Regions from separate parts of the Shewanella sp. Arc9-LZ genome, predicted to be linked through region 2. Evidence: predicted binding sites of a transcription regulator. Region 2 holds the regulator's gene; each other region holds the start of a gene.

Region 1 (5,177 bases), 750 kb from region 2:
CCCAGCAGTGGCACGATCTAATTGAGGAGTAAAATGACTACGATTGTGCAAGCCTGTCAAAGAACAATGCCATGCTAAACGCTCTAATTCCGCTTTGTGTAAATATTCTGCCGAATTATCATAACTAGACACTAACGCATAATGCTTACCCTGCTCCGTTACAAACGGGGTAATATGGTAATTTAACCAATATTCACTGCCATCAATCCGCGCGAGCTTAAGGTTACCTTTAACAATCTCACTATTACGTAATTTACTGATTACATGGTCAAGTAATTGTGGGCTATGTCTAAAAATATCGAGACTCGATGCACTATGGTGCTCAACAGTTTCCCGTGGCAACCCAGTCATTTTCTCATGGGCACTATTAACATACTCGATGATTAGACTATCGGTATTCACCAGCATCACGACATGTTCGGATTGCTCGGTTGCATTGCGCAATAAGTAAATTTGTTCATTGCTATCATAGGTATAACGAGTCGCTAGCGTCAAAGCTAATTGGTCAGCACATTGAATAGCAAACTGAATATCAGATTTTATCCAATTAACCTTTTCACAGCTTTCAACCGATAACACACCTTCAATATGTCCATTAATTCGGATGGCAATATCGATACTGGTGACAATGTTATGATGTTGGTAGTAATCTGAAAATGTTTCAACGAGATTTATGTGCGAGTTATCAGAGGATAAAATATAACGGTGAGATCGTAATTCATTAAAATATTGAGGATCTATTGTGATGTGTCTCAGGTGAGATAAATGACTCAATGTTTCATCAATCTTACTGGCTACTAGAGTATGCTCACAAGTAAAATTGTCTTCATCATCAGCAGTAAAATCATCATTCGCAGATTGACTTACGAGAGTCCACACGGATACAAATGACGCAGCGAAATACTCACGCAGCAGTTGACACACTAACTCTGCAGTTTTTGAGAAATCACCTTGTTGTTTAGCACTGGAATTTACAATTAATTCCAATAAGTGCTGTTGCTCTTTTCGATTCATTTACATCCCGAAAAATGGCTTCATAACCCTAAATTTTTACATTATTAATCAGTACACTTGTTATTATTAGTTCTGAAAATCAGAATTAGAGTGATAATGTTACAATAATACATAGGGAGTGAAGTTCGCGTTAAAGGTATGAATAACGTTACATTATCATGCGCTACTATACCTTTTTGTTATGTAAAGCAGATTACACGCGATACTCAAAAACAGCAATCCTTTACTAATATATTGTTACGCTTTATTTGGATTGTTGACACGCTAAACCCACTCCCACAAAATGTGTTTAACATCAATTATATGACAGTGTATATTTCTAATACAAACGACTGAAATCTACAGTTGATTTTCAAGTTGAAAAATCATTTTCTCTACGCTGAACGCAAAATCAAGCTTCAAAGAAATAGTGCTATCTTCATCAATAATGTCCGCTTTAGTTTCAGGAAAACGATCTTGAGCCACTTGCAGCATAGATTGAGCTTGCAATAAGGCATCGTCTCCTACAAAGCTAAGCAGTAATAACGTATCTTCTGCTTCCACAACAGCGCCAATATCTACATAACTGCCGCATTCAGTACAACTGTCACTGACATTTCCTTGCTGCTGTTTAATTTGCTTAATCATTATGTCACCCCATCTGTTTGAACCACGTCAAATGGCAAATATAACTGAGTTTTGGCAAGCTTTTATTTGCCATGCTCACAATTATCAAAATTAAATGATAGTCTCAGGATTTTAGCCTGAAATCTCAGCAGTTAAGCCAGTTGTAAAGATAACGTATTAGATATTTTACGTTGCGTGCTGAGTTGTTCTAAAAAATGCATATCTTCTAATGGGGTGTGTTGTTGGTAAGCATTAATCGCTTTATGCTTAGTTAAGTAATCACAGTTACTTAATACTTCAACCATCGCATCAGATTGAGCGCCTCTTATCACTAGCGCTTCAGGTGTCAATGCTTGTTGTAGTTGAAACTGCCGTGCGCCTTGCTGCTGAAATAACATCGCGTTATCAATAGTGTCTGGGTGAATAGAAATATCATCTACTAATAACTGGGGTTGAGGTACAGAAAATTGTTGTCGCAGTTTTTGTGTGCTTTCTACATCATTATCTAACTGAAATTGAGCCATATCGCGAGCATCAACTGACAACATAGCCAATAGCAAACCAAATTCACCGCGACGATTGTTTTCAATCGCAACGTTTAATCGGCTCCCTATTTGTAACTCATTGACTAATGTTGACTCAATTTGCATATAAAAACATCACTACCACTGCTCGATGCTATTTTATCGACCAAACAGTCATAAACTTTAGTAAAATATTCAATTATCCACTTTACATATAAAAGGTTTCTGACTACTATGGCGACCGCAATTGAGGAGGGGTTCCCGAGTGGCCAAAGGGATCAGACTGTAAATCTGACGGCTCAGCCTTCGAAGGTTCGAATCCTTCTCCCTCCACCATTTGCGTTGCTTCAAAGTTCAAATCTAAAAGTGTTAAAGATGTAAAGAGTTAGAATGTAAAAAGAGAGTAAGAAAAAAAGAAAATATGTGGAGGGGTTCCCGAGTGGCCAAAGGGATCAGACTGTAAATCTGACGGCTCAGCCTTCGAAGGTTCGAATCCTTCTCCCTCCACCATCTTTCTTTTATTCCTATTTATCTTGCTGTGGAGGGGTTCCCGAGTGGCCAAAGGGATCAGACTGTAAATCTGACGGCTCAGCCTTCGAAGGTTCGAATCCTTCTCCCTCCACCATTTTACATTTTGCGATAGTTAATTGTATTTTAATGCAGATAACAATAAAAACACCATCAGATCAAGTGCTAGAATCATTCCTCCTGTCATTCTTGTCTCGTTAATACTTTCTGTTTTACCTTATCTCAGTGTTACAATTTATTGATATTCCTTACCTAATTATTTTCTGTATTACCTCGTGCTGTCATCTGTTGATTCTCCGCTACTGTCTTTCGTCTGCTATTTTTAATTAAATATGTTTGCTTATGTCGATAAACACTACTCTTAACTTTATATTTTAGTTATTATTTATTCCTTTTTGGAATAACGAGTATCATTGCATGTCATCTACTTGGGTCAATCAGGCCATCGCAAAAATAGAAGCCGATTTTCAACGGTCTGCAGACACCCATCTAATAAAATTAGATCTTCCACAACTTGTTGGAATAGACATTTATTTAAAAGATGAAAGTACTCATCCAACAGGTAGCTTGAAACATCGCTTAGCTCGATCACTGTTTCTATATGCGTTATGTAATGGCTGGATAAAAAAAGACACGCCCATTATTGAATCTTCATCTGGCAGTACCGCTGTTTCTGAAGCCTATTTTGCAAGATTACTTGGATTACCGTTTATCGCTGTCATGCCAAAAACGACTGCTAAAAAGAAGATTCAACAAATTGAATTTTATGGTGCGCGATGTCATTTTGTCGATAATGGTAGCCAAATGTATGCTGAATCAGAAAAATTAGCCGCTGAGTTGCAAGGCCATTATATGGACCAATTCACTTATGCTGAACGCGCCACCGATTGGCGGGGTAATAACAATATTGCTGATTCAATCTTTAACCAAATGGAAAAAGAGCCTCATCCTATTCCAAGTTGGATTGTCATGAGTCCAGGTACCGGTGGCACTAGCGCAACTATTGGTCGCTATATTCGTTATCAACAGCAACAAACGCAACTGTGCGTAGTCGATCCGGAAAACTCGGTATTCTACGATTACTTTCACAGTGGTGATGCGAGCATTATTAGCGATAAGAGCAGTAAAATAGAAGGAATTGGTCGGCCACGTGTTGAACCGTCATTTATTGCTGGTGTTGTTGACTGCATGATTAAGATCCCTGATGCCGCCTCTATCGCAACGATTCAGTGGTTAGAACAACTCATAGGGCGTAAAACGGGTGCATCTACTGGTACTAACTTATATGGGGCGTTGTTGCTGGCAACACAAATGCGTAATGAAGGTCAAACAGGCTCCATTGTGACCTTAATTTGTGATGCGGGTGAGCGCTATCTCGATACCTATTACAACCCGCAATGGATAGAAGACAATATAGGCTGTTTCGAACACTACCGAGAAAAACTCATCGCGTTTAATCAATCTGGTTTACTTGGTTAACCTGTTGAAATTAAAAAGCCGTTGAATATAGATTCAACGGCTTTTTGCTTAAATACTGTGTGTGGTCATCATTAGCTCTAAAAAACACATTTAATCAATATTCAGATATTTATGTGTTTGAATCGATAAACGCCAGTTACGGCTAATACACATCTTCATGGCAAGTTCTGTTGCGCGCGCCTTTTGGCTAATAGGTTGTAAGCAAATGGTTTTATCAGTGACATCAATATTCAGCAATAATTCATCTAACTCTTCAATATGGTGTTCAGTGGCGATCGGATGCTTAATTTCATTAGCACGATTTAATGCTTGTTCGAGTACCTTGTAGCCACCTTTCATATTGATTTTAGGTGATACAGTCACCCAAACATCTGTATGACATTTCACCTCAAAAGTACCACTGCTTTCTATTTGTACCTGATAACCAGATTCAATAAAAATCGTGGTTAATTCTGTTAAATCGTACAAACACGGCTCACCACCAGTTAGCACAATGTGCTTAGCAGTAAAGCCTTTATCTTGGAATGCTTGCACTAATGTGTGACCAGTATGAACAGCCCATCTGCCGATAGTGCCATCAACTTGAATCACTTGCTCGGCAGTCACTTTATTTTCGGGTAACACATCCCACGTTTGCTTAGTATCACACCATGCACAACCTACAGGACAACCCTGCAAGCGAACGAACAGTGCAGGAACACCAGTATATGTGCCCTCACCTTGTATTGTTTCAAATACTTCGTTAACGGGATATTTCATTGTTTACCTTACTTCTGCTGACAAGTATTGGCTACCTGGCTTATAACGGGGCGGCATTTATAGAGTATTTTAGCGTTAGCTGCAAGTATTTACACCTACAGCTTTGCAGTTGGGTCTGGCTTAGGTAACATATCAGTTCTATTTACCTGAACCACTAGGCGTTGATCACACCGATCTTACGAGTCAGTTCAGTACGTTAAGAGTATATCCATGTCAGATGCAAAGCAAAACACCCCAACTAAAGCCCTTGTTGTTTTCAGTGGCGGT
Region 2 (5,177 bases):
TAGCTTCTCAGGGTCCATTCCCGCGCCATCATCCTCAATTTTAAGCAGGATGTGGTCACCTTCTTGGCTAGCCGATAAGGTAATGGTACCGGTTCGAGATTTACCGCTAGCTTCACGAGTTATCGGCATTTCGATACCGTGATCGACTGAGTTTCGAACCAAATGGACTAAAGGATCGGCTAACGCTTCGACTAAGTTTTTGTCAAGATCGGTTTCTTCACCAATCATGATTAAATCAATTTCTTTATTTAAGGTACGTGCTAAATCACGAACAACACGCGGGAAGCGACCAAAAACTTTCTTAATCGGTTGCATGCGGGTTTTCATCACCGCACCTTGTAAATCAGCCGTAACCAAATCCAGGTTTGCTAGCGCTTTGGACATCTCCTCGTCTTCACGATTAATGCCTAAACTAACCAATCGGTTACGCACTAACACTAACTCACCAACCATATTCATGATTTGATCTAAACGAGCAGTATCAACACGAACCGTTGTTTCACCTTGTGGGACAGACGCCGCTTTAGCAGGTGTTTTGTCTTTTACAGGTTCAACCTTTGGAGCAACTACAGGGACTGATGTCGCTACTGGTTTAACAACAGGAGCTGGGCTAACTTTTGCTGCTTGCGGAGGGGCAACGGCTTTAGTAGGTTGAGCTGGAGGAGGCGTTTGCGATTTAGCAACTGGCGCAGTACCTTTTCCGTGTAATTCATCTAAAAGACGCTCAAATTCATCGTCAGTTATTTCATCAGAATCAACAAGGGGTTCAACAATAGGCGTTGCAGCAGGCTTAGTTGGAGCTGCAGGTTTGGTTTTAGCTTCAAATGAACCTGAGCCATGTAACTCATCTAATAATGCTTCAAACTCATCATCAGTGATTTCATCGCTACTACTTGCGGCAGGCTTTGAATCAATATTGTCTTTTTTTACTTCAGAAGGTTTAGCTGCAACAGGACTTTTACCCGGACCATGTAAGGCATCAAGCAACGCCTCAAATTCTGACTCATCAATGTCATCAATACTGCCAGTGTCAGATACTTCCGCTGAGGGAATGCTAATATCTTCGACATATTCAGGATCACTGAATTCAACAATATTTTCAATTGGTTCTGGCTCATCTGCCGACATTTCTGAAGGTAATGGCGCTCCTGAACTTAATAATTTGAGTTTAGCAAGTAATGCAGAATCAGCAGGGTCTTGTGATTCTCCCTGTTGAGTTTGAGCAAACATGGAATTAATCGCGTCGACCGCTTGCAAAATAATATCCATTAATTCTGCATTTACGCCACGTTTACCGGTGCGTAATAAATCGAACGTGTTTTCAGCTTCATGACACACGTCAACCATCGGTTTTAGACTTAAAAAACCAGCCCCACCTTTAACAGTATGGAATCCACGGAAAATAGCATTGAGTAAATCACTGTCATCAGGATTATTTTCAAGAGCAACTAGCTGCTCCTGTAGAAGCTCTAAAATCTCGCCAGCTTCAATTAAAAAGTCCTGGAGTATCTCTTCATCAACATCAAAAGACATTAAATTGACTCCTAATTAGAAACCCAGACTTGATAGCAGATCGTCTACTTCATCTTGACCTGTCACCACATCTTCACGCAGTTCAGCATGCATGATGGGACCTTCTGCTTCTATTTTATTTTCGTTTATAGTTGGCAATGATTCGGTAGTATGATCTCCGAATACCGTTAGCATTGAGACCAGATTACTTTCTACTTCACGAACTAAATCAATCACTCGACGGATCATTTGCCCCGTCAAATCTTGGAAGTCTTGCGCCATCAAAATTTCATTTAATAACTCGCGAAGACGATTAGAATCATTTTCACTATGTAACATAAACTGCTGAACATCATGACAAAGTGACTTAAACTCACCCATTTCTATGTCACGACGCATCAATTTATCCCACATTGGCGTCACTGATTGTATATTGCTAATGATGGTATCGGCCAAAGGTAGACATTCTTCAACTGCATCCATGGTTTTATTTGCAGCTTGTTCTGTCATGTCGATAACATAGTTCAATCTTTCTTTAGCATCTGGTATTTCGGTATTGGCTAATTCAGATAAACGGTTATCAACTTGAAAATCTTTTAGTGCACTATGGAGTTGTCGAGTTAGCTTACCGACTTCTTCAAAAAGCTCACGCTGCAATGGCGTTGCAAGCTCTCTGATCATTTCATCGGCTTTATCTTGTTGACCCAAGGTAAGCAATTCAACAAGTTCTTGGGCCTGTTCGAGAGTGATTAACCCCGATATTGATGCCTGCATGACTTATCCTTGCTTATGCGAGTCGTTCAAAGATTTTGTCTAACTTTTCTTTTAACGTAGCTGCGGTAAAAGGTTTTACGACATAACCATTTACACCGGCTTGCGCTGCAGCAATAATCTGTTCACGCTTAGCTTCTGCAGTTACCATTAGCACAGGTAAATGCTTTAACGAATCATCTGCACGGATTGCTCTAAGTAAATCAATACCTTGCATTCCAGGCATATTCCAGTCTGTTACCACAAAATCAAAATCGCCTTTTTGTAACATAGGTAGGGCTGTTGAGCCATCATCTGCTTCTTGGGTATTATTAAATCCCAAATCTCGCAACAAGTTCTTAATGATACGCCTCATTGTTGAAAAATCGTCAACAATAAGAATCTTCATATTCTTGTCCAAGGTTTCCTCCGGTGAGCTGACACTCGTTTGCTCTAGATAAGTTATTATTCTTGTGTCCAATGCTTGAGTTTCGCTTTTAATCTGAGCATTGCCTGACTTAATATCTGGCTTACTCGCGATTCGCTAACTTCAAGGATGGCACCGATTTCTTTTAAATTTAATGCTTCGTCGTAATACAACGACAACACTAATGCATCTCTTTCTGGCAATGTCTTAATTGCTTCAACCAATGCAGATTGGAATTGAATTTCAGCAAGCGAGTCAAAGGTTTCATCTGGCGTTTCGTTGTCTGTGATTAACACATCTTGCGACACGCCAAGGTCTTCTATGCCTATGATTTTACCAACAGAAACATCATTTAAGATATGATGGTATTCATCGAGAGACATATCAAGTTTTTCAGCAATTTCTGTATCATTGGCATCTCTTCCAAGCAGTTGCCCCAATTCATCAATTGCATGTGCTACTAGACGATTATTACGATGAACTGAGCGCGGAACCCAGTCACCACGTCGAATTTCATCTATCATTGCACCACGAATTCTGATGCCTGCAAAGGTTTCAAACTTAGCCCCTTTACTGTTATCAAATTTAGATGAGGCCTCAAGTAACCCCATCATCCCAGCTTGTAATAAATCATCAAGTTGCACCGATGCTGGTAATCTTGCCAGCATATGATGAGCAATTCTTTTTACCAACGGTGCATACTGTTCAACAATAGACGTTTTGTTATCGAACTGAGTATACGCGGCGGCTTTATTCACTCGTTCTTCCTTCTTGTATCGGCTTACGTTGTACAAGACGTTCAACAAAAAACTCTAAATGACCACCTGGCTGTTGTGGAACTGGCCAAGTCATAATTTTATTGGCTAATCCATGATAAGCAATAGCTGAAGGCGACTTAGGATACGCTTCAACAACTAACTTTTGCTTACGAACAGCTTTACGTAAATTTTCATCGAATGGTATTGTTGCCACTAATTCTAAAGCAACATCTAAAAATCTATCCGTCACTTTACTGAGTTTAGCAAATAATTCCATACCTTCTCGTAAACTACGTACCATATTTGCCACAATTTTGAAGTGGAACACACCATGTTCACGACTTAAAATTTTAATCAGCGCATAAGCATCAGTAATTGATGTTGGTTCGTCGCAAACGACTATCAATACATCCTGTGATGCACGAGAAAAACTCAGCACCATGTCTGATATACCAGCAGCAGTATCCACAATTAAAATATCGAATTGAGTTCGCATTTCACTAAATGCACGGATAAGTCCAGCATGTTGTGCTGGCGACAACTCAACCATCGCTTGAGAACCCGATGTGGCAGGAACAATACCAATACCTTTAGGTCCACGAACAATGATGTCATCTAATTCGGCATCTCCGGACAAAACATGAGATAAATTTTTCTCAGCACGTATCCCAAGCATGACATCGACGTTGGCTAAACCTAAATCGGCATCAAGCACTAATACGCGTTTGCCTTTTTCAGCTAGTGCTACCGCAGTATTAATTGACACACTGGTTTTACCCACTCCGCCTTTACCACCGGATACGGCAATTACTTTAACTTTATCGTTATTTGGTTGATTCATCATACGTAAACCACTTGCTTGATCCCGAGTCATATCTTTACTCAAATGCATAGGCTGTGTCATTAGACCACACTGTGTCTTGTGACGATTGTTGTTCTGTTTCATTTAACGCCGCGAGAGCCTTTTTAGCCAACTCTAACGTATCTGCTACTTTCATGTCCTCAGGAACACGTTGACCGTCAGTAACATAGCTTAATGGTAACTCATTTTGAATCAATACGCTCAATGCACCTGCAATTGATATCGATTCATCTAACTTTGTTAAAATCGCACCCGCTAATGGAATTCGTTTAAAATGTTCTACAGCATCTTGTAACACACGACGTTGACCAGTCGCAGATAAGACTAAGTAGCTCCGAATTGGGATTCTACTATTTGCTGTTAAATTATCCAGTTGCTGATATAAGCGCATATCTCGCTGTCCCATACCTGCGGTATCAATTAATACTAACTTACGATTTCTAAATTGATATAGAATTTGTTCTAATTCGGTTAAATCATGTGCTTGCTTAACCGGACAGCCCATTATTTTGCCATAAGTCGCTAATTGCTCATAGGCACCAATACGATAATGGTCGGTGGTAATTAATGCTACCTGCTCTGGGCCATGATGGGCTGCAAAGCGAGCGGCTATTTTAGCTAAAGAAGTTGTCTTACCTACACCGGTTGGACCAACAAACGCCACAACACCACCACGTTTAACTATATCGTCGCCTTGATTGTCGAGTAAATTGGCTAAACTTTGTGGTAATGCTCTCACTAAATCGGCTGGGGTGTAGTGTTGACTTAGCCCCGCTAGTTTAGCAGCAACGGCTGGAGAAAACTCTGCTGCAATCAATTTACTTTCTAGCATTGCGCCAACAGGATCGGTACGCTTTTTTTGATCTTT
Region 3 (5,177 bases), 1.9 Mb from region 2:
ACCATTTACCAAATACTTGTGAAAACGTAGGCAAACCTGGTTTCGTTGTCGGTTTCTTAAACTGGCTGGGATCAAATTTAGGCACCGCGTGCCAGCCGATAGGATCTTTTTCAGCAGGCTCATAACCACGACCTTTTTTGGTCATGATATGCAGTATCTGTGGACCTTTGAGGTTACGCATATTACGCATTGTTTCAACGAGCGAATCAACATCGTGACCATCTATTGGGCCAATATAATTAAACCCTAGTTCTTCAAATAACGTTGCAGGCACCACCATGCCTTTAAGGTGCTCTTCAGTACGCTTAGCCATTTCTTTAATGACCGGCATCCCTTTAAGGACCTTTTTACTGTTTTCTCGAATGGTGGTATAAAAACGACCTGACATCAGCTGTGCCAAATGATTATTCAGTGCGCCAACATTTTCAGAAATCGACATTTCATTGTCATTCAGTACCACGAGCATGTCATTGTGCAAGTCGCCAGCATGATTTAAGGCTTCAAACACCATTCCCCCGGTCATGGCGCCATCACCAATTACAGCAACCACTTTTCGACCCGCACCTTCTTTCCCTGCCGCAATCGCCATACCTAAGGCGGCGCTAACAGAGGTGCCAGAGTGACCCACGCTAAACGTATCGTATGGGCTTTCTTCACGCCATGGGAAAGGATGTAAGCCATTCTTTTGTCGAATGGTATGCATCTGTTCACGACGATCGGTAAGGATTTTATGTGGATAAGCTTGATGCCCTACATCCCAAACTAACTGATCAAATGGGGTATTGTAGACATAATGAAGTGCCACAGTTAATTCAACTGTGCCTAAGCCAGAAGCAAAATGTCCGCTAGAAATAGCAACAGACTGAAGTAAGAACTGTCTGAGTTCATCAGACACTTGAGGAAGTAAACCTTGAGGTAACTTCCTTAATTCTTCTGGTGTATTAGCTTTCGCTAGTACTGGAAATTTAGAAATATCGAAGCTCATAGCGAGATTGTCTGACTCTTTATTATAATCTTCGCTCAATAATGTAGTGGGCGAAGTCTGCAATTAACTGGCTATTGTATGGTAATTTAGTCAGCGCTGATAGTGCATCTTGTATTAGTTGTTCTGCACAGGCTTTGGCACCATCGAGACCCAATAGTTTCGGGAACGTGCTTTTATTCGATTGCTGATCGCTGCCTTGTGGTTTGCCTAGCTCTTCGGTGCTAGCAGTAATATCTAAAATATCATCTTGCACTTGAAAAGCTAGCCCAAGCGTATGGGCATATTTCATCATTAATTTATAATGCTCATCGGGTACGTCAGCAGCGATTAAGGCAAGCTCAACCGCACAACTGATTAACGCTCCGGTTTTTTTATTATGTAATTCGGTTAATCGGTCTAAATTTATACTGTGATCTGTTGCACTCAGATCAATCGCCTGCCCACCGCACATACCTTGATACCCTGAAGCTTTTGCGAGTACTCTGACCATCGCCAGTTGTTGCTTCGGATGTAAGTCATTACAAGGGGCTGTGATAATTTCAAAAGCCAATGTTTGCAACGCATCACCGGCTAAAATCGCGGTGGCTTCGTCAAATGCAATATGAACAGTTGGTTGGCCACGACGAAGTGCATCGTTATCCATTGCCGGTAAGTCATCGTGTATTAATGAATAGGCATGAATACACTCAATAGCAGCCGCGGCTTTATCAAGTGCATTGATATTGACACCGAGCATGTCACCTACACTGTAGACCAAAAATGGTCTTATGCGTTTCCCACCCAATAGCGCACCATGGAGCATCGCTGCTTTTAAATCTGGTGCAGCGTCATCGAGCAGCGTTAAATGTTGGTTAAGAATACCATTAACGCGATTTTGGTATGTTGTTATTGCTTCAGCTAACACGTATCAAGACCTATTATTTAATACACACTATGTTGACGATTATTCACTTTCTACAGTGAACGACGCTAATTCGGCATCATCTTCATTTAATAAGATAGAGACTTTTTGCTGTGCTTGCTCAAGTTTTGCTTGGCTTTGACGTACTAACTTAATGCCACGCTCAAACTGCTTAAGTGCATCATCCAGCGACACTTCACCTTGCTCCAAATGAGCAACAATGGTTTCAAGTTCAGTTAATGATTGTTCAAAACTGAGATTTTCAGGTTTTTTAGCCACGAGTAATATTCCTTTCATTCAGCGTGTGACAAGGTATATCAGCCCAGCGTATCGGTCAAATACAGTCGCTGGTTATTTGCTCAACAGCACGCTTTGTTATTGAATTTTGTTTAGAATGTACAAAAACAAGCTAAACTTGAGCCAAGTTTGTCCGATAACAAGTCATGATTTAAATTTGCTAGCAAAAATAGTATTGAAACTTTTGCTGTAATACATAACGATGGGCGTTGTTATTAACACAAAATGCTGTCGGATTATTCGGGTCATATAACGTGCGCTAACAGCACGATGAAAGTAGCACAAATAAGCAGCATAATGACTGCGATTGAGGAGAGGTTGTGGATTTAGCTACCCTAATAGGTATTATCGGTGCTTTTGCATTTATTATTGGTGCGATGATCACCAGTGGTGGTATCGGATTATTTATCGATGTACCGTCAATTTTGATTGTTGTGGCAGGCTCTTTATTTGTGGTGATGATGAAATTTAACCTAAAGCAATTTTTAGGTTCAATAAAGATTGGTATGAAAGCCTTCATGTTTAAATTAGATAAACCTGAAGACTTGATAGAACAAGCTGTCACCATGGCTGATGCTGCCCGTAAAGGCGGTTTTTTAGCATTAGAAGAAGCGGTTATTACCAACACCTTTATGCAAAAAGCCGTTGATATGTTAGTTGATGGCCATGACGGTGATGTGGTGCGCAACGCATTAGAAAAAGACATCGCATTAACTGAAGAACGCCACAAAACAGGGGTGGGTATTTTTAAAGCCATGGGCGATGTGGCACCTGCAATGGGCATGATTGGTACTTTAGTTGGTTTAGTGGCGATGCTATCTAACATGGACGATCCAAAGTCTATTGGACCTTCAATGGCAGTGGCATTGTTAACGACTCTTTACGGCGCGGTAATTGCCAACATGATCGCCATCCCGATGGCGGATAAATTATCATTACGAATGAACGAAGAATTGCTTAATCGTAATTTAATTATGGATGCAGTATTAGCGATTCAAGATGGACAGAATCCACGGGTTATTGAAGGCTTTTTGAAGAACTATTTGGCTGAAAGTGTGCGAAAAATCGATACAACGGACGGAGAGTAACTCATGGCTAAGGCCAAGTGTGATTGTCCACCCGCTGGCGCCCCTATGTGGCTTGCCACATTCGCAGACTTAATGTCGTTGCTGATGTGTTTCTTCGTGTTGTTGTTAGCGTTCTCTGAAATGGACGTGATGAAGTTTAAACAAATCGCTGGTTCAATGAAGTATGCATTCGGGGTACAAAACAAAGTTGAAGTAAAAGACATTCCTAAGGGGACATCTGTTATTGCGCTTGAATTCCGCCCAGGTCGCCCCGATCCCACCCCAATAGAGATCATTAATCAACAAACCAATGAAATGACTCAACCGACGATAGAATATCAGGCGGGTGAAGAAGACAGCGCGGGTGGGACTCAAAAACAGAATGGTGAGCAACGCGGTGGCAATGCAGCCGCAACAGCGCAACAAGAAGCTGAAGCCGTTAAAAAAGACGCTGCCTCTTCGCAAGAAAACATTAATGATCAAGTTAAAAAAATGGCTGAAAAACTCAATGAAGAAATTGTCGATGGCGCCATTGAAATTGAATCTTTAGGCCAACAAATTATTATCCGTATCCGTGAGAAGGGCTCTTTTGCTTCGGGCTCAGGCTTTTTACAACCTAAGTTCAAACCTATTGTGCGCTCAATTGGTGAATTATTAAAAGATGTCCCTGGGATAATTACGGTGTCGGGTCACACTGATGGTGCTGATATCAATAATGAGCTTTACAGTTCAAACTGGGAACTATCAAGCCAACGAGCTGTGGCTGTGGCTCATGAATTAAGAAGAGTTTCTGGTTTTGATGAATCAAGGATGAAAGTGGTTGGCGAGGCGTCTAATCGACCATTAATCGCCAATGATTCTATTGAAAATCAGGCTCGAAACCGCCGGGTAGAAATCTCTATCGAACAAGGCAAAGCGAAAGAGTCGAATGAAATAATTGTAACTCAATAGTTTGCCATCAAAAGATAAGCGCAATCTCTACAAGTTAAAGAGATTGCGCTTTTTTGTTTTATAAATGTGCCTTACAGCGCTTTTACTAACAAATAACAGATAAAAAAGTGAATATGTTTGGTTAATAGGCATCATTTGGTATAATCGACGAATTATTGCATACGTTATGCTATCGACTGGATTATATACACATCTAGAAAATAGAGCTGTGCTGTTTTTTTAATTTATTATCAAGGTATTACTGTCTTTTTTATTTAGCAAAACCGAGTGTAGTGCTATTTGATGGTGACACCTGTGGACGCCCCATGAAGTTTATTGTAAAGCTGTACCCTGAAATTATGATGAAGAGCAAGTCGGTAAGAATGCGCTTTACCAAAATGCTTGAAACTAATATACGTAATGTGCTTAAAAATGTGGATGAAGGTGCAAAAGTACAACGCTTATACGATCGTATCATCGTGCAAGTACCGAGCGATAAACCGCAGTTATGTGATGTTTTTGCAGAGCGACTAGCGTGTATTCCAGGTATTGCTCACGTGGTGCAAGTGAGTGAGTATACTTTTGATTCAATCGATCATATTTATCAGCAAGCTTTACCAAAGTACCGCGATGAAATTGCCGGTAAAACTTTTTGTGTCCGCGTAAAACGTTCTGGTAATCACGACTTTAATTCAATTGATGTTGAGCGTTATGTCGGTGGCGGATTAAATCAACACACTGAGGCGCTAGGGGTAAAACTTAAAGACCCTGACGTGACCGTTAATCTTGAAATCAATCAAGATAAGCTTTACATGGTTGAGCGTCGTATTCAAGGTTTGGGTGGTTTTCCGATGGCGACCCAAGAAGATGTGTTGTCGCTTATTTCGGGCGGTTTCGATTCTGGTGTGTCGAGTTTTCAGTTTATTAAAAAAGGCGCTCGTACCCATTACTGTTTCTTTAATTTAGGTGGCGCTCAGCACGAAATTGGCGTTAAGCA

Evidence for each region. Region 2 encodes FliA, which starts transcription of late flagellar genes. Its sites were predicted from a motif close to CTAAAGNTNNNNNNNNNNNNGCCGATA; they were not measured.
Region 1: the regulator FliA is predicted to act here: its motif matches at 2,305-2,331, upstream of GUY17_RS09860 (VC2046/SO_2500 family protein).
Region 3: the regulator FliA is predicted to act here: its motif matches at 2,296-2,322, upstream of pomA (flagellar motor protein PomA).

What each region holds. Positions count from the first base shown of each region.
Region 1 is NZ_CP048031.1:2,276,938-2,282,114, reverse strand. Features, by position in the region: gene GUY17_RS09870 (EAL domain-containing protein) at 1-1,014, opposite strand, end outside; gene GUY17_RS09865 (DUF406 family protein) at 1,354-1,641, opposite strand; gene GUY17_RS09860 (VC2046/SO_2500 family protein) at 1,773-2,270, opposite strand; tRNA gene GUY17_RS09855 (tRNA-Tyr) at 2,396-2,480, shown strand; tRNA gene GUY17_RS09850 (tRNA-Tyr) at 2,570-2,654, shown strand; tRNA gene GUY17_RS09845 (tRNA-Tyr) at 2,685-2,769, shown strand; gene GUY17_RS09840 (PLP-dependent cysteine synthase family protein) at 3,090-4,151, shown strand; gene queE (7-carboxy-7-deazaguanine synthase QueE) at 4,242-4,910, opposite strand; gene queC (7-cyano-7-deazaguanine synthase QueC) at 5,121-5,177, shown strand, end outside.
Region 2 is NZ_CP048031.1:1,524,400-1,529,576, reverse strand. Features, by position in the region: gene GUY17_RS06605 (chemotaxis protein CheA) at 1-1,533, opposite strand, end outside; gene GUY17_RS06600 (protein phosphatase CheZ) at 1,549-2,286, opposite strand; gene cheY (chemotaxis response regulator CheY) at 2,300-2,683, opposite strand; gene GUY17_RS06590 (RNA polymerase sigma factor FliA) at 2,728-3,447, opposite strand; gene GUY17_RS06585 (MinD/ParA family protein) at 3,440-4,321, opposite strand; gene flhF (flagellar biosynthesis protein FlhF) at 4,326-5,177, opposite strand, start outside.
Region 3 is NZ_CP048031.1:3,469,628-3,474,804, reverse strand. Features, by position in the region: gene dxs (1-deoxy-D-xylulose-5-phosphate synthase) at 1-985, opposite strand, end outside; gene ispA ((2E,6E)-farnesyl diphosphate synthase) at 1,008-1,889, opposite strand; gene xseB (exodeoxyribonuclease VII small subunit) at 1,929-2,165, opposite strand; gene pomA (flagellar motor protein PomA) at 2,504-3,271, shown strand; gene GUY17_RS14860 (flagellar motor protein MotB) at 3,275-4,201, shown strand; gene thiI (tRNA uracil 4-sulfurtransferase ThiI) at 4,507-5,177, shown strand, end outside.